3 regions of the Arthrobacter sp. 210 2 genome follow, and region 3 is predicted to be linked to each of the others. Evidence: riboswitches for the same ligand, from Rfam matches in the RefSeq annotation. Region 3 holds a riboswitch; each other region holds the start of a gene.
The links. A riboswitch is a leader RNA that binds a small molecule or an ion and turns the genes downstream of it on or off. The one in region 3 is predicted to bind S-adenosylmethionine.
Positions count from the first base shown of each region.

Region 1: linked by a shared signal. The riboswitch ahead of AC5RWA_RS06445 (cobalamin-independent methionine synthase II family protein) and the one ahead of AC5RWA_RS10730 (DUF1737 domain-containing protein) in region 3 are both predicted to bind S-adenosylmethionine.
Region 2: linked by a shared signal. The riboswitch ahead of AC5RWA_RS13030 (bifunctional o-acetylhomoserine/o-acetylserine sulfhydrylase) and the one ahead of AC5RWA_RS10730 (DUF1737 domain-containing protein) in region 3 are both predicted to bind S-adenosylmethionine.

Region 1 covers NZ_JBNHIE010000002.1:425,372-432,359, reverse strand. Annotated here, with positions in the region: gene AC5RWA_RS06455 (adenylosuccinate synthase) at 293-1,582, opposite strand; gene AC5RWA_RS06450 (M14 family zinc carboxypeptidase) at 1,842-2,903, opposite strand; SAM riboswitch class I at 3,117-3,221, shown strand; gene AC5RWA_RS06445 (cobalamin-independent methionine synthase II family protein) at 3,235-4,440, shown strand; gene AC5RWA_RS06440 (uracil-DNA glycosylase family protein) at 4,658-5,287, shown strand; gene AC5RWA_RS06435 (DUF3151 domain-containing protein) at 5,492-5,914, opposite strand; gene fbaA (class II fructose-bisphosphate aldolase) at 5,917-6,936, opposite strand.
Region 2 covers NZ_JBNHIE010000006.1:113,415-120,402, forward strand. Annotated here, with positions in the region: gene AC5RWA_RS13010 (DeoR/GlpR family DNA-binding transcription regulator) at 1-536, shown strand, start outside; gene AC5RWA_RS13015 (CPBP family intramembrane glutamic endopeptidase) at 691-1,470, shown strand; gene AC5RWA_RS13020 (HNH endonuclease signature motif containing protein) at 1,550-3,058, opposite strand; gene AC5RWA_RS13025 (VOC family protein) at 3,347-3,985, opposite strand; SAM riboswitch class IV at 4,151-4,266, shown strand; gene AC5RWA_RS13030 (bifunctional o-acetylhomoserine/o-acetylserine sulfhydrylase) at 4,312-5,637, shown strand; SAM riboswitch class IV at 5,821-5,936, shown strand; gene metX (homoserine O-acetyltransferase MetX) at 5,949-6,988, shown strand, end outside.
Region 3 covers NZ_JBNHIE010000004.1:249,572-256,559, forward strand. Annotated here, with positions in the region: gene AC5RWA_RS10710 (hypothetical protein) at 1-128, shown strand, start outside; gene AC5RWA_RS10715 (Rid family hydrolase) at 177-848, opposite strand; gene AC5RWA_RS10720 (flavin monoamine oxidase family protein) at 899-2,503, opposite strand; gene opgC (OpgC domain-containing protein) at 2,644-5,028, opposite strand; SAM riboswitch class IV at 5,352-5,467, shown strand; gene AC5RWA_RS10730 (DUF1737 domain-containing protein) at 5,481-5,759, shown strand; gene AC5RWA_RS10735 (rhodanese-like domain-containing protein) at 5,756-6,166, shown strand; gene AC5RWA_RS10740 (O-succinylhomoserine sulfhydrylase) at 6,167-6,988, shown strand, end outside.

The DNA of each region.
Region 1 (6,988 bases), on a different contig from region 3:
TGCGGGATCCTGCCCGGCGACATCCTTGTCGCCAGCTGGTCTGTGCGCGGTGCTGCGCATGTTCCCGCGGGTTTGGTCGAACGAATTGGTGATTGCATCACGTGGTGTTGATAAGTCTGTCGTCCAATGACGCAGCCTCACAAGACCAGCCGGGTTAACCCTATGTAAATTGCCATACTTTTGGGAAGACAAACGGCGGGCCACCCACTCGGGTGACCCGCCGTCGTCGTCCCCACCCACTCCCTAGCCTCGCAAGCTCGGCCAGGGAACCCTGCGGGCGTGGGCCCACACGTCAGTCGTTGATAAGGTCGTTCACCACGATGGTCTGGTCACGGTCCGGGCCCACGCCGATGGCGGAGAACCGCGTGCCGGACAGCTTTTCCAGGGCCAGCACGTAGTTGCGGGCGTTCTCGGGCAGGTCAGCAAGGGTGCGGGCACCCGTGATGTCCTCGGTCCAGCCTTCGAAGTATTCGAAGATGGGCTTGGCGTGGTGGAACTCGGTCTGCGTCATGGGCATCTCGTCATGGCGCACGCCGTCCACGTCGTAGGCCACGCACACGGGGATCTGCTCGATGCCGGTGAGGACGTCCAGCTTGGTGACGAAGTAGTCCGTGAAGCCGTTGACCCTGGATGCATGGCGGGCCAGGACGGCGTCGTACCAGCCGCAGCGGCGCGGGCGCCCGGTGTTGACGCCGAATTCCCCGCCGGTCTTCTGCAGGTACATGCCCATCTCGTCGAAAAGCTCGGTGGGGAACGGACCGGCGCCCACGCGTGTGGTGTACGCCTTGATGATGCCGATGGAGCGGGAAATGCGGGTTGGGCCGATGCCGGAACCCACCGAGGCGCCGCCGGCAGTGGGGTTGGAGGAGGTGACGAACGGGTAGGTTCCGTGGTCCACGTCCAGGAATGTTGCCTGGCCGCCTTCCATCAGGACCACCTTGCCCTCATCGAGTGCGGTGTTCAGGACCAGGGTGCTGTCGATGACCAGCGGACGGAGCCGCTCGGCGAAGGAGAGGAAGTACTCCACGATTTCCTCCACCAGGACGCTGCGGCGGTTGTAGACCTTCACCAGCAGTTCGTTCTTCTGGCGCAGGGAGCCCTCCACCTTCTGGCGGAGGATGGACTCGTCAAAGACGTCCTGCACGCGGATGCCCAGCCGGGCCACTTTATCCATGTAGGCCGGGCCGATGCCGCGGCCGGTGGTTCCGATGGCGCGGCTTCCCAGGAACCGCTCGGTCACCTTGTCCAGGACCTGGTGGTACGGGGCCACGAGGTGGGCGTTCGCGGAAACCCGGAGCTTGGAGGTGTCTGCGCCGCGGGCCTGCAGTCCTTCGATTTCCTGGAAGAGCGCTTCGAGGTTCACCACGCAGCCGTTGCCGATAATGGGAACCGCGTTGGGGCTGAGAATGCCTGCCGGCAGCAGCTTGAGTTCGTACTTTTCACCGCCTACGACGACGGTGTGCCCGGCGTTGTTGCCGCCGTTGGGCTTGACGACGTAGTCAACGCGGCCGCCCAGAAGGTCAGTGGCCTTGCCTTTTCCTTCGTCGCCCCACTGGGCTCCTACGATCACAATTGCTGGCATGGGATCCTCCCCCATTCGTTCGGGCTGCCCGGGTCCGGCCATGGAGGTGGCTTGCCCGGTGCGGCGCCGTTCATGAGAATGCCCCGAATGGACCGGCCGTCGCTGGTCCGCGGGACGGGGCAGCGATGCAAGAGTTCCGGGGCTCTTACCACCCAAGTTTAGCCGATGAGCGACTTTGTCCACTCGTTGGGCCGCCGCGGTCCTTCTTGCAGGGTAAAGGACTCCTGCAGGCAAGGACCGCGGCGGGTGGGCGTTATGGTTACTCGCCGTCGGCTTCCTCGCCCGGCCGGGACGTCTGGGTGGCAAGGCTGTCCCAGAAGGAGGTGTCGGCGTCGGCGATGGAGCCGTCCGCAATTGCTGCCGCGGTTGCAGTCAGCGTGGTCACGGTCTGCTGGATCAGGTAACCGTTGCTGCGCAGGCCCAGGGCGACGCCGTCCGCGTAGTGGTCGGACATGCCACGCATTTCGAAGAGCAAGGTTGCGATATCGTACTCAACGGCAATCCCATTGCGGCTGATGGTTTCGGCGCTGCCACCCACATACTTGCCCAGGTGGCCCCAGCCGGTGGAGTCGACGTTGTTAAAAACCACGGCGCCCAGCTGCTTGGACTTTTCCACCACGGCAGGATCGGCGTTGGGTGTGGTGGGGTACAGGATGGACCCCGAGACCAGCTTTCCGTCGCGTTCGCTGCGTGTGCCCTGGTGGTGCAGGTCGATCATGTAGTCCACCGTGTATTTGCGCATCACATTGTTGTGCAGCGCCTGGGTTTCCGGCTGGACCTTGTCTACGTGGTCGCGGTTGAGGTCCACTTCCTCGGCGTTGTAGCGGGTCATGTTCCGGTCGCCCTTGGCCAGGTAGTCATCCAGCGGGAAGTTCACGTCCCCCATGGCGCCGTCCGCGTTGAGCATTGGAACGATCAGGATGTTCACACCGTCCAGGATGTCCTCCGACTTGCCCGTCCCGAGGTGCTTGACGAATTCCAGGGCGCCCTCGGTGGTGAGCTGCTCATTGCCGTGCTGCTGCGTGAGGTACAGGATGGTGGGTTTCGCCGGGTCCGAAATGTACTTGACCAGGTGGATGTCGCGTCCCTTGACGGTCTGCCCGATGACCTCAAGCTCCATGGCGGACTGGCGGGCATCCTGGTCCTTCAGGAAGGAAACCATCTGGTCATAGGTGGCCAGCTTCGAGGTGGTGATTTGGCCGTTGCCGTCGTAGTTGGGACCTTCGCCCACCGAATGGGCGAGCGGTGCGGGTCCTGCCACAACGGCAAGAGCAAGGGCTCCGGCGGCCAGGGTCCTGAAAGTTGCCAGGGTTTTTCTCACGGTGCGTTACCTCTTTCGAGTGCATTAGGTGCGTCCAGCCCGCTATGTCCCCCATTGCCGGCTGTGACATCAGCCAACCGTGCTGGACAAAACCTGTCAATGGACATGACGGTTATCCGCACCCAGTTATTACGAATCGAAAGCTGTCAACGCGGCGCGACATATGGCGAAGCGAATTTGCTCCCGCCCGCAGTGCTGGATTTAAGTGAGAGTGAACCATCCGGAGCGGCCAAGAGACCTGGCTCAATGACGCCGCAGCAACCCGTCAGGGCAGGACGTCCTGCCCGCAGAAGGTGCTACTGCCAGGACCGATGGAAAGGAAAAATCCAGCATGTCCCTGAATACCGACCACATCCGCGTTACCCACGCAGGTTCCTTGCCGCGCACGCCCGAGCTTATCGCCGCCAACGCGGCGCGCGAGGAAAACCCGGCCGACGTGGAGGGATACAACGAACTCCTCACCGCTTCCGTTGTGGACCTGGTCCAGCGTCAGCAAAGCCTGGGCATCGATATTCCGAACGACGGCGAGTACGGCCACGCGATGTCCGCCGCTGTGGACTACGGCGCATGGTGGTCCTACTCATTTGCCCGGATGGGTGGCCTGGAACTGGACAATGACGCCACATGGGCCGTTGAACCGAAGGAATCCACCCCCGGCAACGTCCAGCTGACGGGATTCATCCACCGCCGCGACCGCGTCCTTTTTGCCGAGGCCTACAACGATCCCACCAGCGGCATCTTCACCGGCGGCGCGAAGCCGTTCCCGAAGGTCACGGGACCGCTGGTGTACACGGGCCAGGAGGCGGTGGCCTCGGACATCGCCAACCTCAAGGCGGGCCTTGCCGCAACCGGATTGAAGGAAGGATTCGTGGCAGCGCTCTCCCCCGGCAGCGCATCACGGATCACCAACGAGTACTACGCCACGGAGGAGGAGTATATCTACGCCTGCGCGGACGTACTCCGCGAGGAGTACAAGGCCATCGTGGACGCCGGCCTCACGTTGCAGATCGATGATCCCTCCATTGCTGAGAACTGGGACCAGATCAGTCCGGAACCCACCGTTGAGGACTACCTCAAATTCACGCAGATCCGGGTGGAAGCGCTGAACTACGCCCTCCGCGGCCTTCCCGAGGAGCAGGTGCGCTTCCACCTCTGCTGGGGCTCCTGGCACGGCCCCCACACCACCGACCTCCCGTTCGCGGACCTGGTGGACACAATGCTGCAGATCAACGCCGGCGGGTACTCCTTTGAGGCCGCCAATGTCCGCCACGAACACGAGTGGCGGGTGTGGGAGGACACCAAGCTTCCCGAGGGCAAGGTCATCATCCCCGGCATCGTCTCGCACGCCACCAACGTGGTGGAGCACCCGGACCTCGTGGCAGACCGCATCGTCCGTTTCGCCGAGGTAGTTGGCCGCCAGAACGTCATTGCGTCCACGGACTGCGGCCTGGGCGGGCGCGTCCACCCCCAGATCGCCGTCGCCAAGCTTGAAGCACTGGGAGAAGGCGCCCGCCGGGCAACCAAGCGGCTCTGGTAACAGCCGCCCCTTCTCCGCCAGCCAGGACCGCCGGTTCCCTGCTCCACAGTATTGGATGCAGGGGACCGGCGTTTCGTTTCTCCGGGCTTGCTAAACTGGAACAGGCCGACCCGGAATCGGTCCACCCCATCTCAACCGCCGCTCATGTGTGGCGCCTTCGTGCGCCCATATCCGCCGGCGGCAGCACCGCCAATCCCCGCAGGAGATCCAGCACTACATGACAGCCCTGGCCCCCGAATCTTTCCATGAGCAGCTCCTGAGCCGCCGCTACGAACCCAATGTTGCCGCCGTCAATGAACTGTGCGATTCCCTGCAGGAGACCCGGCCCGGCACGGTAGTGCCCTACGTCGACCCCATGCATGACGTGGACGAATGCCGCATTATCAGCCTCTTCTCGAACATCGGAGGGGCCGACGAGTCCGGCTTCATCACCCCGGGAGACCAGGACGCCGCTACCCGGATGCTCGGCATCCAGTGGAAGCTGGGCCTTCGCCCCGAGTTTGTCATGCCCTGGAACGTGCATCCCTGGCATGTCCCGGGCGAGGTCAACGGGAAGTTCACCCCGGACCAGATCCAGGCCGGCCTCAAGCCGCTGCTGAAGTTCCTGGCGCTGGTCCCGCGCGCCTCGGTGATCGTGGCCCACGGCACCGAAGCCAACCGCCTGGCCAACCTGCTGCTGAAGACCGAGGTGCCGCTGCTCTGGCGCCGCGGCCTGAAGACCTACAAGGTGCGGTCCCTGAGCGGACGCGCTTTCGCCGGTTCCCCGGCCCGCCAGGAGGAGTACCTCGAGGACATGCGCGTGGCCTACGCCGACGCCATGGCCCGCACCGGCCTCCAGAAGTCATAGGCATCAGACTGAGCCTGACCTCCGGTGATTGAGCCTGTCGAAATCAGGTTTCGGCAGGCTCAACCATCGGGCAGTACGACGGCGGGCGGTCACTTTTCGTGTGGAAGGTGACCGCCCGCCGTCGTACTTTAAACGCAACGCAAGGTCACTTTCGGCCCAGTCCGGTGCCCGGAGAGGGCTAAAAGTGACCCCGCGTTGCTTCTGCTACTTGCCTTCGATGGCTGCCTTGGCAGTGGGGTCCGAGTCGTTCAGGAACTTCTCGATCCGCTCCGGTTCCTCCGCCTCGCCGATCGCGGCCGCGGCACGGCCCAGCGAGTACAGCGCACGGAGGAAGCCACGGTTGGGCCCGTGCTCCCACGGGATGGGCCCCACGCCGCGCCAGCCGTTGCGGCGCAGCGAGTCCAGGCCGCGGTGGTAGCCCACACGTGAGTAGGCGTAGGAATCGATGGTGCGTCCCTCAGCCCAGGCCTCTTCCGCCAGCACGGCCCACAGCAGCGAGGAGGTGGGGTGCTTTTCCACGAGGTCCAGGGCTTCCTGGCCTGCTTCCAGCTGCTGGTAGACCTCGGTCTCGGCAGGCAGGAGCGTGGGCTCGGGGCCCATCAGGTTCTTGCGGAACTCGTCTGACATTCCTAGAAGGTCTTTCCGGCCGAGCCGAGCTGCTTGGTGGCTTCCACGACGCGGGCTGCGAGGCCGGCTTCGGCGGAGGCGCCCCAGACGCGGGGGTCGTAGGTCTTCTTGTTGCCCACTTCGCCGTCCACCTTCAGGACACCGTCGTAGTTGCGGAACATGTGGTCCGCCACGGGGCGGGTGTAGGCGTACTGGGTGTCGGTGTCGATGTTCATCTTGATGGTGCCGTAGGACACGGCGTCGGCGATTTCCTGGTCCGAGGAGCCGGAGCCGCCGTGGAACACCAGGTCGAACGGGCTGTCCTTGCCGATCTTGGCGCCCACCTGGGCCTGGATGTCCTTGAGGATCTCCGGGCGAAGCTTGACGCCGCCGGGCTTGTATACGCCGTGGACGTTGCCGAAGGTCAGCGCGGTGATGTAGCGGCCGTTCTCCCCGGAGCCGAGGGCCTCAACGGTGGCCAGGGCGTCTTCGACGGTGGTGTACAGCTTTTCGTTGATCTCGTTCTCGACGCCGTCCTCTTCGCCGCCCACGGTGCCGATCTCAACCTCGAGGATCATCTTGGCCGCCGCGGTGCGCTCCAGCAGTTCGCGGGCGATCCGCAGGTTCTCCTGCAGGGTTTCGGCGGAGCCGTCCCACATGTGGGAGTTGAACAGCGGGTTCCGGCCGGCCTTGACCTCAGCCTCGGATGCGGCCAGCAGCGGCAGGACGAAACCGTCCAGCTTGTCCTTGGGGCAGTGGTCGGTGTGCAGGGCGATGTTGACGTTGTAGTTCTTCGCCACTTCGCGGGCGAACGCGGCGAAGCCCAGGGAACCGGCCACCATGTCCTTGGTGGAGGCGCCGGACCAGTACGCGGCGCCGCCGGTGGAGACCTGGACGATGCCGTCGGACTCAGCCTCCGCGAAACCGCGCAGCGCGGCGTTCAGAGTCTGGGAGGACGTCACGTTCACGGCCGGGAACGCGAAGCCGCCTGCCTTCGCGCGGTCGATCATCTCGGAGTAGATCTCTGGGGTTGCAATGGGCATGCTGACTCCTATGCTGAGTTTTGTCTGTGGGGCTGGTAACCCGTAGACCGCT
Region 2 (6,988 bases), on a different contig from region 3:
CGTCCGCGCTGATCAGGCCCGGCACCGTGATCGGTCTCTGCGGCGGCACCACCAGCACCGCGCTGGCACAGATCCTCGCCACCCGCGAAGACCTCAACGCCCCCTCCAACCAGCCCACGCTGACGGTGGTCACGAACGCCATTAACATCGCCGGGCAGCTGGCGGTGCGGCCCAATATCAAGGTCATGGTGACCGGCGGCATCCTCAACCCCCGGTCCTACGAGCTGGTGGGCCCCTACACGGACATCATCATGCAGAAGGTAGTGCTGGACATCGCCTTCATCGGGGTCAACGGCATCGACCCGGAAGTGGGGCCCACGAACACCGGCGAGGGGGAGGCATCGGTCAACGCGCTGCTCGCGAGCCGGGCACGGGTGTCTTATGTCCTGGCTGATTCTTCCAAGGTAGGCGTCCGGGCCTTTGCCACCATGGACGGGTACAACTTCACCCGGCTGATTACGGATGCCGGGATCTCGCCGCGGGACAAGGCGGCCTTCGAGGCCAACGGCACCGAAGTTATCGTCGCGCCCAGCTGAACTCCCGGCTCAATACGGCAGGCCTGAATAGCCCCAGCCTCAATACCTCCGGCCTTGATACTGCAGGCCTGCACACCGCCCTCCGAATACCGCCGGCGCCACGCGTGGATTGCTGGGTCAGGCTTGACCCAGCAACTGCAGGCAAGATGGGTACATGTTGGTTCCCTCCCGCCGCCGCCTGAAGTTCGAAGTCTGGATTGTGCTGGGCCTCTCCCTCGGCCAGTCCGCCGTGTACTCCGTGGTGCAGCTCCTGGACAAGATGACCCGAGCGCCGCTGGCCGAGGGCACCTCAACGCTGAACCGCTCCCAGAGTGCGCGCGAGTATTTCGACCTGACCTACCAGTTGCTGGACATCATTTTCGCGCTGGTTCCGGTGCTGCTGGTGATCTATTTCCTTACTGACCAGCGGCAGGCGGCGTCCGGAGATGTTGGCAATCAGGGCTCAGCCTTCCGGAAGCTGGGCTTCAATTTTGCGCGGCCGGGAATGGACATGATGCAGGGGGTGGGGTTGGCGGCCCTGATCGGCATCCCGTCGCTCGGCCTCTACGCCGCGGGCCGGGCGCTGGGGATAACCACCGCGATCATTCCCAGTGCGCTGGACGCCTACTGGTGGACAGTGCCGGTCCTGATCCTGTCCGCCATCCGGCATGCCGTGGTGGAGGAAGTCATCGTGGTGGGCTACCTGCTGAACCGCTTCGGAAAGTTTGGCTGGAGCGTGCCGCTGTCCATTGCCGCCAGCGCCCTCCTGCGTGGAAGCTACCACCTGTACCAGGGCTTCGGGCCGTTCATCGGCAATGTGGTCATGGGTATTGTCTTCGCGTGGCTCTACACCCGGACCAAGCGCGTCATGCCCTTGGTCATTGCGCATGCGTTGCTGGACATCGTCGCTTTTGTCGGCTTCAGCCTCTTCGGAAGGTCCATGGGCCTGGGCTAGGCGGGCACGACGACGGGCGGGGCACAAGCGGGCCGTTGCTCAGTTTCCGGTCCCGTGCAGGACACGCAACAGGCCTTCCTCACCCCGGGGACAGCCCTTTGTAGCAAAGGTCCGGGTAGCCGTAGGGAGCACGCTTGGTCAGTGACAGCGGCCGGTGCACGTTTCGCTTCCGCTGCGAAAGTTGTCTCCGTTTCCGCTTCCGATGCAGCTCGCGCCTGAGTTGTTCCGGCCAGTATGGTGGTTCCCAGTCCTGGTGTTCGCTCTTATAGCGACGGCCGGATGGTGAGATCCACCCGGGTGGTCCGTTTTTGGTGGCCGAAGTGGGTGTCCAGCCGCTGGTGTGCCTGAGGCGGTGGTGTTTGCGGCAGGGCTGGCCCAGATTGCTGATCCCGGTCGTTCCGCCGTGATGCCACGCCAGCAAATGGTCTGCCTCATTGTCCAGGGAGTTGTTGGAACAGCCCGGGAACGGGCACTTCCCGTCCCTCAACCGCAGCCAACGCCGGATCGCTTTGGTGACCCGGTAGCTGGTGCGGCCGATTTCCAGCGGCGCCCCGTCGCGCGGGTCCACCAGCACCCGGTAAAACGAGCCAGCCCCGTCTGCGACCAGCTTCCGCGCCATCGAGGCCGGGATGGGTCCGTGGCCGTCGAGCATCGCCGGTTCATCCGTCAACCCCATGAGCGAGAACACCGGCACCGTAACCAGAACCTCCGCGTGGGGGGCACGGACCTCCGCAACAGTACCGCCGCAATCCTGCACGGTCTGCCCGCCCTGCCTGTCCTGGCCGTTGCTGAGGACGGCGTCGGCGAAGATGTCGGCGCAGAGCTGGGGCAGGGTGCGGGACTCGTCCGGGCCCTGCAGGCCCCGGGCGAGGGCGGTGGTGCGGTTCCACATCGCCGAGGCGGTGTCCGCCGGGAGGTAGGCGTGGAACCAGGCCATCCCGTCCATGTCCGGGCGGTGTTCCACCCGCCGCTCCGCGACACTCCTGACGTGACGTTTTTCGAGGGATTCGGGGTGGTGGCGTTCCCGCCAGATCCTGGCCTTGTGCCGGAACCGGTGCGGCACCAACTCACCCGGCGCCGGCGCGGTAGCCGGACTGGATGCGTCCGGGCCCAGGAAGTGCGCCTCCAACGCGGCGGCCCCGGCCCGATCCAGGGTGGCGGTTTCCTCCACCATGGCCTTCGCGTGCGCCCACGACAGGTTCCCGTCCTGCAACCCCGCCAAGGTCAACGGCAAAACATTGGCCAGCACCTGCGACTCGTTCAGCAGCACACCGGCAGCCCGCGCACCAATAGTCAACACACCCGCGACTTCGGCGACCATCGATGCTTCCTGCGCCATCGCCCCGGACGGCACCATGGCCCGTGACGCCACAGCCTTGGCAGCTTCTGCATACCCTGCCGCAAGATGCACCTTCAACGCCGCGGTCCGTGCTTCAAGCCGGGCGACCCCGGCGAGCCCGTCCAGGCTCCGATCAACCTGCTCCCGCAACGGATCAAAACCCTCACCGGTCCCACGCAGCACAGCACCCAGCTCAGCAAGGGACGCCTCAAGGACCTCCAACGCTTCCAATGCCGCCCTGCTTGCCATAGGAAAACTATGACAGGGGGGTCTGACAAAGCACCGAGGGATTTCAGCATGCCGGGTCCAGCACGCATTCCACCCTTGCTGTCTGCGACCGTCTGGAACCCGGCAATCCAAGAACCCGGCAAACCAAGGAACCGGCAAGCCAAGACCGGGCACGCCAGGAAATGGATTCGGCCGCCATCGGCAGGTGACTTCGTTGTCACATGCTGATGGCGGCCGAAGAATGGTCGGACAGGGAACCCAGGGGGTGCCCCTGCGTGACCCGGCAGCACCGGACCACGCAGCAGGAGGTCAGATTGTGACGGCTCCGCTGGCGGTTTCGAACGTAACTGACAGAATGCCCGGCGTCCCGTGCGGCGCCACCCACTCCACGGCCACGTCTTCCAACGGCTTCTCCACCGGTTCGCCCAGCCACTCGGTGACCCGGGCAGCCGAACCGGCAATGGTGAGGCAGCTCATCTTGACGTTGCTGTCGTAGGCGTTGGACGGGTGCAGGGAGGGGTCGCCCTCCCACTTGAGCATGTACGGAACCTGGGGGTCGGCAATGAGCCCCAGGATGCCGATCTGCTTCCACACCAGTTCACGGCCGTCCGGGAATTTCCGGTTGCCGTTCACTGCGGAGCGTCCGAGGCGTTCTTCGAAGGGGGCGAGGTCGTCCACTTCGACGCACCAGCCCATCCATCCGCCGCCGGCCGCCGAACGGGCACGTACTGCCTGCCCGAAGGGTGCCTTGTCCGATGCGGGGTGGTCCAGGACCTCCACCACCTCGAGGTATTTGTGTCCCGCGAGCGGGATGATCATATTCCGGGTTCCGAACCGGGGGTGTACCCCGCCTTTCACTGCCTCAACGCCGAGGGCAGAGGAAATACGTTCGGTAGTGGCCGCGAGGCCATCGTGTTCACAGGCGTAAGAGACGTGATCCATGCGCATGCCAACATCTTGGCACTTTGTGATCGGGCTCTCAGCTAAGGGTTGCCTTACTGGGATTTTCCGAGGTCAACCCCTTCACGGGCCACCATCAGGCGGCGAAACCTGCAGGACTATGTTCGTCACAATGCTGTCCGGCCGGCCGGCAATGTTCCTACACTGAGCTCAGGTCATGAGCGCCAGCGCCAAGCCCCGGCTCGCTGGCCGGCAACCCTCCATCCGCGGTGGGGTGCCCCGGGTGAGGACCTGGCTGTCCGGCAACGGCCGGATGGCAAGCGCGGCCCGTGGTGCTCCCAGCCTGCCCCGGGCCCATGTCAAAGGAGCCTTGAATGTCCAACGGATGGTCCTTCGAAACCCGCCAGATCCACGCCGGACAGGAGCCGGACAGCGCCACCGGAGCCCGTGCGCTGCCCATTTACCAGACCACGTCCTTTGTGTTCCCCAGCGCGGAGAGCGCGGCGAACCGGTTTGCGCTGGCGGAACTGGCGCCCATCTACACGCGCATCGGCAACCCGACCCAGGACGCGGTGGAGCAACGGATTGCCAGCCTCGAAGGCGGCCTGGCAGCCCTGCTGCTCAGCTCCGGACAGGCAGCCGAGACCTTCGCTGTCCTGAACATTGCCGAGGCCGGCGATCATATTGTCGCGAGCCCCAGCCTTTACGGCGGAACCTACAACCTTTTCGCCCACACCCTGAAGAAGTTCGGCATCAGCGTCACGTTCGTGGCGGATCCGGACAACCTGGACCAGTGGCACGCCGCCGTGCAGCCGAACACCAAGCTCTTCTTTGCCGAGGTGGTGTCCAATCCGCGGCAGGATGTCCTGGACATCGAAGGCGTCTCCCAGGCCGCCCATGAAGCAGGTGTGCCGTTGATCGTGGACAACACGCTGTCCACGCCGTACCTGATCCGTCCGCTCGAGTGGGGCGCGGATATCGTGGTCCATTCGGCCACGAAGTACCTGGGTGGCCACGGTGCGGCCATCGCCGGCGTCATCGTGGACTCGGGCAAGTTCGACTTCAGCAAGGACCCGGAGCGGTTCCCCGGCTTCAACACCCCGGACCCCACCTACAACGGGCTGGTCTACGGCCGTGACCTCGGGGAGGGCGGCGCCCTGGGCGCCAACCTGTCCTACATCCTTAAGGCACGCGTCCAGCTCCTGCGGGACCTGGGCTCTGCTGTTTCGCCGTTCAACGCCTTCCTGATCTCCCAGGGCCTGGAGACGCTGAGTCTTCGCGTGGAACGCCACGTGGCCAACGCCGCGGAGGTTGCCCGCTGGCTGGAAGCGCGTGACGACGTCGAATCCGTCGCCTACGCGGGCCTGCCCTCGAGCCCCTGGTACGAGCGCGGCCGCAAGTACGGACCCAAGGGCACCGGTGCCATTGTGTCCTTCAACCTGGCCGGGGGTGCCGAGGCCGGCAAGCGGTTCGTGGACGCCCTGGAGCTGCACTCGCACGTAGCCAACATCGGGGACGTCAGGTCCCTGGTCATCCACCCGGCGTCCACCACCCACAGCCAGCTCTCCCCGGAGCAGCAGGCCGTGGCCGGCGTGACCCCCGGGCTGGTCCGCCTGTCGGTGGGCATTGAGCACATCGACGACATCCTGGCCGACCTCGAGGCCGGCTTCCGGGCAGCAAAGGCGGCGTCGGGCGCCTGACCAGATCAAGGCGCGACGCCGGCCGGCACGTAGGCAGGCAAGCGGCAGGCAGCTGCAGCCTCCACAGCAAACAGGCAGCCTCCACAGCAAACAGGCAGCCAGGGCCGGCGTGCCCGGGCCGGGGAAGTCACAACCAGTCACACTCTTGGCTTGGGACGGGTGGTGTTTCGTACACTCGAACCAGGTCATGAGTGCCAGTGACAGCCCCGGCTTGCTGGCCGGCAACCCTCCTTCCGCGGTGGGGTGCCCCGGGTGAAGACCTGGCCTGCCGGTCATTCGACGGCAGGCAAGCGCGTAGAAGAGGTCTTGCCATGACGGTTACCGTCACCCGTACCACCGTTCCCGAACACGGGATTGTCCGCTACGCCTCCATTGGAGGCCTGGAACTTGAGGCCGGCGGCTATCTTCCGGAGGTGACGCTCGCCTACGAAACCTGGGGCACCCTCAACGCGGACGGCAGCAACGCCATCCTGATCGAACATGCCCTCACCGGCAGCACCCACGTGACCCGGGGCGACACCGACGAACCGGGCTGGTGGGAACAGCTGGCCGGACCCGGCGCACCCGTGGATACAGACCGTTTCTTCGTTGTCTCCATCAACATCGTGGGCGGCTGCTACGGATCCACCGGCCCGTCCTCGCCTGCCCCCGACGGCAACCCCTGGGGTTCCCGCTTTCCCCTGGTCACCCTGCGGGACAGCACCGTGGCGGAGGCCCGGCTGGCTGACCAGCTCGGCATCCAATGCTGGTTTGCCGTCCTGGGCGGTTCGATGGGCGGCGCCCGCGCACTCGAATGGGCTGTCACCTACCCGGAGCGCGTGCAGCGCTGCGCGGTCTTCGCCGTAGGGGCCGCCAGCACGGCCGAACAGATCGCCTTCGCCCAGGCGCAGACCCTCGCCATCCGGCAGGACCCCAACTTCAACGGCGGCGATTATTACGGCGGCCCTTTCCCCGAGGCCGGACTGGCACTGGCACGGCGCATCGCACACATCACCTACCGCTCAGCCGCCGAGCTGGAAGGCAGGTTCGGCCGTGCCCCGCAGGCTCCCGAATCGCCGTTGCAGGGTGAGTGCCTGGCGGAACGCGGACGCTACCAAGTTGAGAGCTACCTTGACCACCAGGGCAACAAACTGGTGCAGCGGTTTGACGCCAACAGCTATATCGCCATCACCGAGGCGCTGATGAGCCATGACGTGTGCCGGGGGCGCGGCACGCTGGCCGAAACACTGGCCGCCAGCCAAGCCCGCTTCTTTGTTGCCGCCGTGGACTCCGACCGCCTGTACTTTCCGTCCCAGTCACGTGAGCTGGCCCGGGCGCTTCCGGGGGATGTGGACGTCCACCTGATCGAGGC
Region 3 (6,988 bases):
CCCCAGGTCCGGAGTCAAAGTTCTGGGCGGCCATGAAAAACAGGATCACGCCAGGGCACAACGGCCTGCGCATGAAGGGCCCCGCCGCTGCGGACTACATCATGACCAGCTACCCCGGACTCGTCTAAGAGCCCACACAAAAGGGCGTGAACCGCCGGCAGTTCACGCCCTTTTTGCTACTTGCCTGCCGGTGCGGGGTAGGCGGCGTCCACTTCCACCTCCACCAGCCAGCCGCTGACGGGCAGGTTCTCGATTTCGAGGGCAAAACGTGACGGCCGGGCAGCGGTGGTTACGAACGGTTCGGCAGGCGCGGCCGAACCCAGCGGAACCTTGATGGCTGACCCATCGGCGAGGCTGGTGTTCGCAAAGTACTGCCGGTACGCGCGGTTCCACCCGTCAAAGTCGGCCTTGTCGGCCCCCGCCGGATTCTGCAGGAAGACGCGCATGGTGATGACGTCGTCGTAATCCAACCCCGCCTGCGCCAGGTTCTCGCCAATCCGGCGGAGAACGTTGATGCCCTGCGCCTCGGTGATGGTGACGCCCGGCGGCAGGACACCGCCGGGGAACACTCCGGTATCCACGTAGCGCTGCTCACTGCCGGCCGGAGCGGCCGTATTTAGGGCGGACGGCCCCAGTCCACTGGTTTTGTAGATGGCCGTGTTCGCCCCGATGGCCACCCCGCTGGCGATCATCGGATTGTCCTGGCCGGCCGGGAGGTTGGACACCGTAGTGCCGGGCTTGGGATCCGTAAGGTCCTTGAAAACTGCGGGAGCGGCGAACGCTGCGGTTGCCGTAAGGGCGACACCGGCGGCGCCGGCTGCGATCAGGGAAAGACTGCGACGGAGCATGGGCTGCTTTCTGCTTGTGGCTTGTGGTGCGGCTGTGAAGGGGGCCCGGGTCATCCGGCCACCATTGCTGCGGCGCGGGTGTGAAGCGACGTAACGGCGGCACGGGCGGACGTCATGGCACCGTGCTGCCAGGCGATGGCGTGGCTCAGGTGGTCGCCGGCGAAGTAGATGTTCCCGGAGGGCTCGAGCAGTTTGGCGTACTTGGCATCGGTCTGTGACGGCCATCCCACCCAGGCACCCTCGGAGAAGGCGGCGCTCCCCCAGTCCACCGAGAACGACGCCGCCACATCCTTCCGGTACACGTCGCCATGGATCCGTGCGCCTTGGTCGAGGGCCCGGCTGAGCCGCTTTTCCGGGCTGAGCTCCTTATAGACACGGGCGCTGTTGCCCGTGTTGTAGTAGCCCACCATGGTGCCGCGCTGGCCGTGGAACCCGGTGGACGGGTACCACATGTTGCCGAGGTCGATGTTGGTGTTGGTGATGCCGCCGTAAATCCGGTGGTCCTCCTCCCACCAGCGGCGGGAGTACTCGATGCCGATCTTTCCGGCGTCACTGGGGGTGGCGAAGTTGAGGGCGTCCAGGACGTCTGCGGGGAGGTTGCCGGGGATCTTGGCCGCGATGTGCGGGGGCAGGGTGCAGACGGCGAAGTCCGCCTCGATCCTCTTGGTTTGGCCGCCGGGGTTGGTGTAGTCCACCGCGACGCCCGCAGCGGTGTTGTTCATGGACAGGACCTGGGCCCCGTACACGAATTTGTCCTTGCCGATGGCAGCCTCAAAGGCGTAGGGGATGCGGTCCATGCCGCCCACGGGCTGGAACATCATCATGGCCTGGTCCCAGCCGAACTCGAAGGAGAAGTAGTTGCCCACACCGCTCGCGAAAACGTCGGACAAGGCATCCGGCGCAAGCGGTGTCCCGGCTTCCAGCCCTGCGCCCGGCACTACTGAGTAGCCCTTGCGGCCCGTCCCGGTGTACTTGAAGCTGGCGGCCGCATCACCCGGCACCTTGCCGCCGATGGCACCGAAATTCCGGAGGAAGGTGATGAGGTTTTCCTTGTCCGCCGTGCTCATGTAGCTGTCCAGGGCGCCCTGGTCCGTGGCCTTGGCCAGCAGCTCCGAGACATAGCCGTAGACATCCGCCTTGGCTGCACGGTGCCGGACCGGGGTGTTTGACAGCTTGGTGTTGCCCTCCCGGAAGAGGTATCCGTCTGCGTTCTGGTTGGTGAAAGGCTCAATGGCCACCCCCAGTTCCTTGCAGTAGTCCATGGTGATGTGGTGCTGGGGAATGCGGCCCGGGCCGGCATTCATGTACTGGTCCTTTGAGAACGTGGCCCGCTGGGTGACTCCGCGCAAGTCCGTTTCCTCGGTTCCCCCGCGCACAGTCCAGTTGCGTCCGCCGGGCCGCATCCGCGCCTCAAGGATGGTCACTTTGTAGCCCGCCTTGCCGAGCTCATAGGCGGTGGTCAGGCCTGCGATGCCGCCGCCCAGGATCACCACGCTTTTGCCGCTGCCGCGCAGGTCGTCCGCCCGGGGTGCGGCGTAGGCAGGCGCAGCCGTATCAGGAGCCAGGCCCATCGCTGCCATCGTCTCGTACATCACCCCGGCTCCCCCCACCATGCCTACATAGCGGAGGAAGTTCCTGCGAGTCGCATCTGTCATTTTTTCCCTTTCACCGGAGTGTTACGCGGTGATCGTATGGGTGAAATGTTTCGTCAAATGCTGTGACAGTGTCGGTGTTGTACCGTTCATATTTCCGCGAAGTAAACGCTTCCCGGATGCGGGGCAACTCCTCGGATTTTCTACGTGGGAATGATCCGGAAGAGGAACCTGGTCCGGACCATGACCCACAGGAGTCCCAGTACCGCGGCGTAAGCGGCAGTGTTAAGCAGCACGTTCTCCTGCTGCAGGGCCGGGATATTGGCCACGACGGCGATCAGCACCACGTGCATGATGAACACGTAGAGGGTGGCGCGGCCCAGCGGAATCAGGAACCAGCCGAGCGCGCGCTGCACGGGTTTCCAGTACGCCGTGAGGAAGGCGTAGGCCGCCACCACCAGGACCAGGACGTTGAGCAGCCGTCCCGGTGCAAGGTACGTCCGGGCGAACAGCAGGTCATAGAGCGACCGGTACAGGGTGTCCGGGATGATGCCGAGGCGGGTGTCAAAGCCGTTGGCCAGGTAGGGGTTGCCCCAGGAGAGGAACGCAAACAGCAGTGCGACGGCGGTGCACGCGGCCACCACCCAGAGCCTCGCCGAGAGCCAGGCGACGATGCTGCGCCGGTGGTACCCCGCCACCAGTCCGATCACGAACAGCACCTGCCACACGAGCAGCGGGAACGAGTCCTCGAACTGCGACGGCAGGAGCCGGAAGCGGGTCAGCGAGCCTACGGCGTAAACTGCCAGGGCAGCGGCCAGCACCCAGACCACCTTGCCGCGGTTGAGCGCCGCGAGGATTAGCGGGCTGACCAGAAGCAACACCACGTAAAGTCCCATCACGTTGAACTGCCACGGGCCAAACTGCAGCAGCAGGATGGCAGGGAGCACCTGTGGCGGCACCGGGAATTGGAACAGGGACTCCATGCCCGCGTAGAGGTCGTAGGTGCGTCCCGCTCCGTCGTGCCCCGCGCCGCCGGTTCCCTGGTCCACGAAGGTGGTCAGGGCGTCGGTCCGGAAGATCGGCAGCAGCGAGGCCAGGAAGACGCCGATGAGGACTATCAGCGCGGTCAGGTAGAGCTTGCCCGCCCTCCGCGAGGTGTGGTCCACCACCGTTCCGAAGTCGTCCTTGGCCCTGGGCCCGTACACCATGCCCACCACCAGGCCGGAGAACAGGACGAACAACTCGGCGCCTGAGACGAACCCCACCGCTTCCTGCGTGAGCAACTGGAACAGCGAGGTCATGCCCAGGTGGTTGACCACAACAAAAACAATGGCCAGGCCGCGCAGCATATCCACCCGGGAATCCCTGCTGGACGGGTCTGAGTATCCCCACGCCGTTGCGGCATTGACCCGGCGGGGAATCTGCCACAGGGCAACCAGGAGGATGAGGAGCGCCGCACCCACTGTCCACGCAGCCGCCCCGGTGAGGGTGTTTGCCCGCACGAACGCACTGCCGGAGCTGACCTCGGTGACGGGGCCGGTGACGATGGGGGACGCTTCCAGCCTGCCCAAGGCGGCCTTGGCGATGCCGGGGTTTCCGGTGAGCGGCCAGTCGATGCTTGCCACTCCGGTGTCCCGGGTACTGGTGCGCTCATCCCACACCACCGCCCCTGTCATGCGGAACCCGGCATCAGTGGCAGTCCCCACCACCTGGTCCCACCAGCTGGTTTTGATGTCCGCTTCCGGGGCTCCACCGGAAGCCGGGCTGTAAAACGCGGCGGTCTGCAGGAGGAACGGCTTGTCGCGCCCCTCCGAATAGGTGGCGTAGAAGTTTTCCCCGCCGGAGGCCGTCAGCATCTCCTGCAGCTCCCCCGCGCGGGGGACGGTATTGACCGCGGCACCGCCGGCAGTGTCGTCGTGATAGGCCGTCAGGCCCACCCAATCCACCGCATCGTCCCCGGGATAGTAGGGGGCGTAGGCTGCATCTGCGCCGTCCCACTGGCCGTCACCGTTGGTGTCAAGCAGCGCGAACCCTTCACTTCCCTGCGCAGGCGCGTTCCGGTTCCGGCCGAACGGATAGTCCGTGCCCAGGTACGGTTCCCAGACCATCACCGTGCCGCCGCCGTTGGCCTCCCGGAACGCCGCCGTGACGGCCTGGAACGCTGCGCGGTAGGCAACGGGCTGCTGTCCCCATTCAACCCAGCTTGCGTTCATGTCCGGGGCAAACCGGATCAGCAGCTGGCCCTTGAAGGTGGAAGCAAGCTCCCGCACCTCGCCTGCGAAGGCTTTCGCGGCCGCGCCGTCAATCTGATCCAGCGGCACCGTGGGTTTCACCGTGAGCATCGCGTGGGCGCCCTGAAGTGAGGACTGCTCCAGGAAGCCCTCGATGTCGTCCTCCTCGGACGGGCGGTAGGGGAAGGCAATGTCATGGCCAAAAACGGCCGGCGATGCACCCAAGCGGCCCGCGAAATCGGCGGCGGTATCCTCGCCCCATTCAAGGACTGTGCCCAGCAGCGGCTTCCCCTCTTCCGGAAAGCTCCTTGCGGCTTGTGCGGGCGCGGCAGGCAGCACTACGGCGATGAGTGCCATCAATACCACCGCGAGGAATACCAGGGTTTTCCGGTGGAGGGGCACGCTGGATGAACCGGCGCTGACTCGAGGCACGGTTGTGCACATGCTGATGGGACCCCCACTGCTGACGACCTGGTGACGGGGCGTTGCCCCACGTGAACTCTATCGGGACGCAGGGCCGGCGCACGGTAAGGAAAGCGCGCCCACCTGCGGTGATACCGCCGTCGGACGTCCCCTCGCTTAAGTGCGCAGCGCCGCACGCTGCGCACCGTATGGTTCAGTTACGGAACATGACGACGGCGGCGGTGCGGCTCCGCCTGCCAGATGTTACGTTTTTGGGGAGTAATGAGTACCGGCGCCAAGCCCTGACTGGCCGGTCGGCAACCCTCCCTTTCGCGGCGGGGTGCCTCAGGTGAATACTCGGCATATCGACCGATTCGAGCTGCAAGCGTGAGAGAAGGAGATCCGTCGTGTCTGACGCACCTGCCCCTGAAGAGAGACTGTCGTACCGGCTTGTCACCGGCCCGGATGACAGGTCTTTCTGTGAACGGATTTCCACCGCCCTGGCCGAGGGCTATGTCCTGCACGGCAGCCCGGCAGCAACGTTCAACGGCACCACCGTCATCGTTGCCCAGGCCCTGGTCCTGCCGGCGGCCATCGCCTCGGCGGATGCCGCCGTCGCGACCGCCGTGGACAACCTGGAGTCAGGCACCGAAGACCTCGAGTTCGACGGCGAGGGCCACGCATGAGCTACGCAGGAGACCTGACGCCTGAGGAAGCCTGGGCCAAGCTGGAGCAGGGCGCCATCCTGGTGGACGTGCGCACCGAGGGCGAATGGGCCCACATCGGCATTCCGGACACCAAGGCCACGGACAATGATCCCCTGTTCATCCAGTGGACGTTCCCGGGCGGCATTCCCAACCCCGATTTCATCAAAGACCTGAGCCAGCAGGCGCCGGAGGACAACGGGACCGAGCTGCTGTTCATCTGCCGCTCCGGCCAGCGCTCCATCTCCGCGGCCATCGCCGCCACCCAGGCCGGTTTCACCTCGTACAACGTCCTGGAGGGCTTCGAGGGTGAGCCGGACCGCTACGGCGAACGCACCGTCAACGGCTGGAAGAACCGCGGCCTGCCGACCAACCTGGGAAAGAATTAAGTGACCTTCAATAACGACGCCGCCGGCTGGAGCCCTGACACCCAGGCCGTCCGCGGCGGGCTGGACCGCACCAACTTCCAGGAAACCAGCGAGGCCGTGTTCCTGAACTCGGGCTTCGTGTACGAATCCGCTGCCGCCGCCGAGCGGGCATTCACGGGTGAGGACGAGCGCTTCGTCTACTCCCGGTACGGCAACCCTTCGGTGGCCACGTTCCAGGAGCGGCTCCGCCTGCTCGAGGGCACCGAGGCGTGCTTTGCGACGGCGTCGGGCATGTCCGCCGTCTTTACTGCCCTCGGCGCGTTGCTGGCTGCCGGCGACCGCGTTGTTGCCGCCCGTTCGCTGTTCGGGTCCTGCTTCGTGATTTTGAACGAAATCCTGCCCCGCTGGGGCGTGGAGACGGTCTTCGTGGACGGGCCGGACCTGGAGCAGTGGCGTGAGGCCCTGTCCCAGCCCACCACCGCCGTCTTCTTCGAATCGCCGTCCAACCCGATGCAGGAGATCGTGGACATCGCCGCGGTCAGCGAACTCGCGCACGCCGCGGGTGCCACCGTCGTCGTCGACAATGTCTTTGCCACTCCCCTGCTGCAGCGCTGCGGCCAGCTCGGAGCCGACGTTATCGTCTACTCCGGCACCAAACATATTGACGGCCAGGGCAGGGTGCTGGGCGGCGCCATCCTGGGCACCAAGGAATTCATCGACGGACCCGTCAAGCAGCTGATGCGCCACACCGGCCCGTCGCTGTCTGCGTTCAACGCGTGGGTCCTCACCAAGGGCCTGGAGACCATGTCCCTGCGCGTCAACCACTCTTCCGCAACCGCCCTG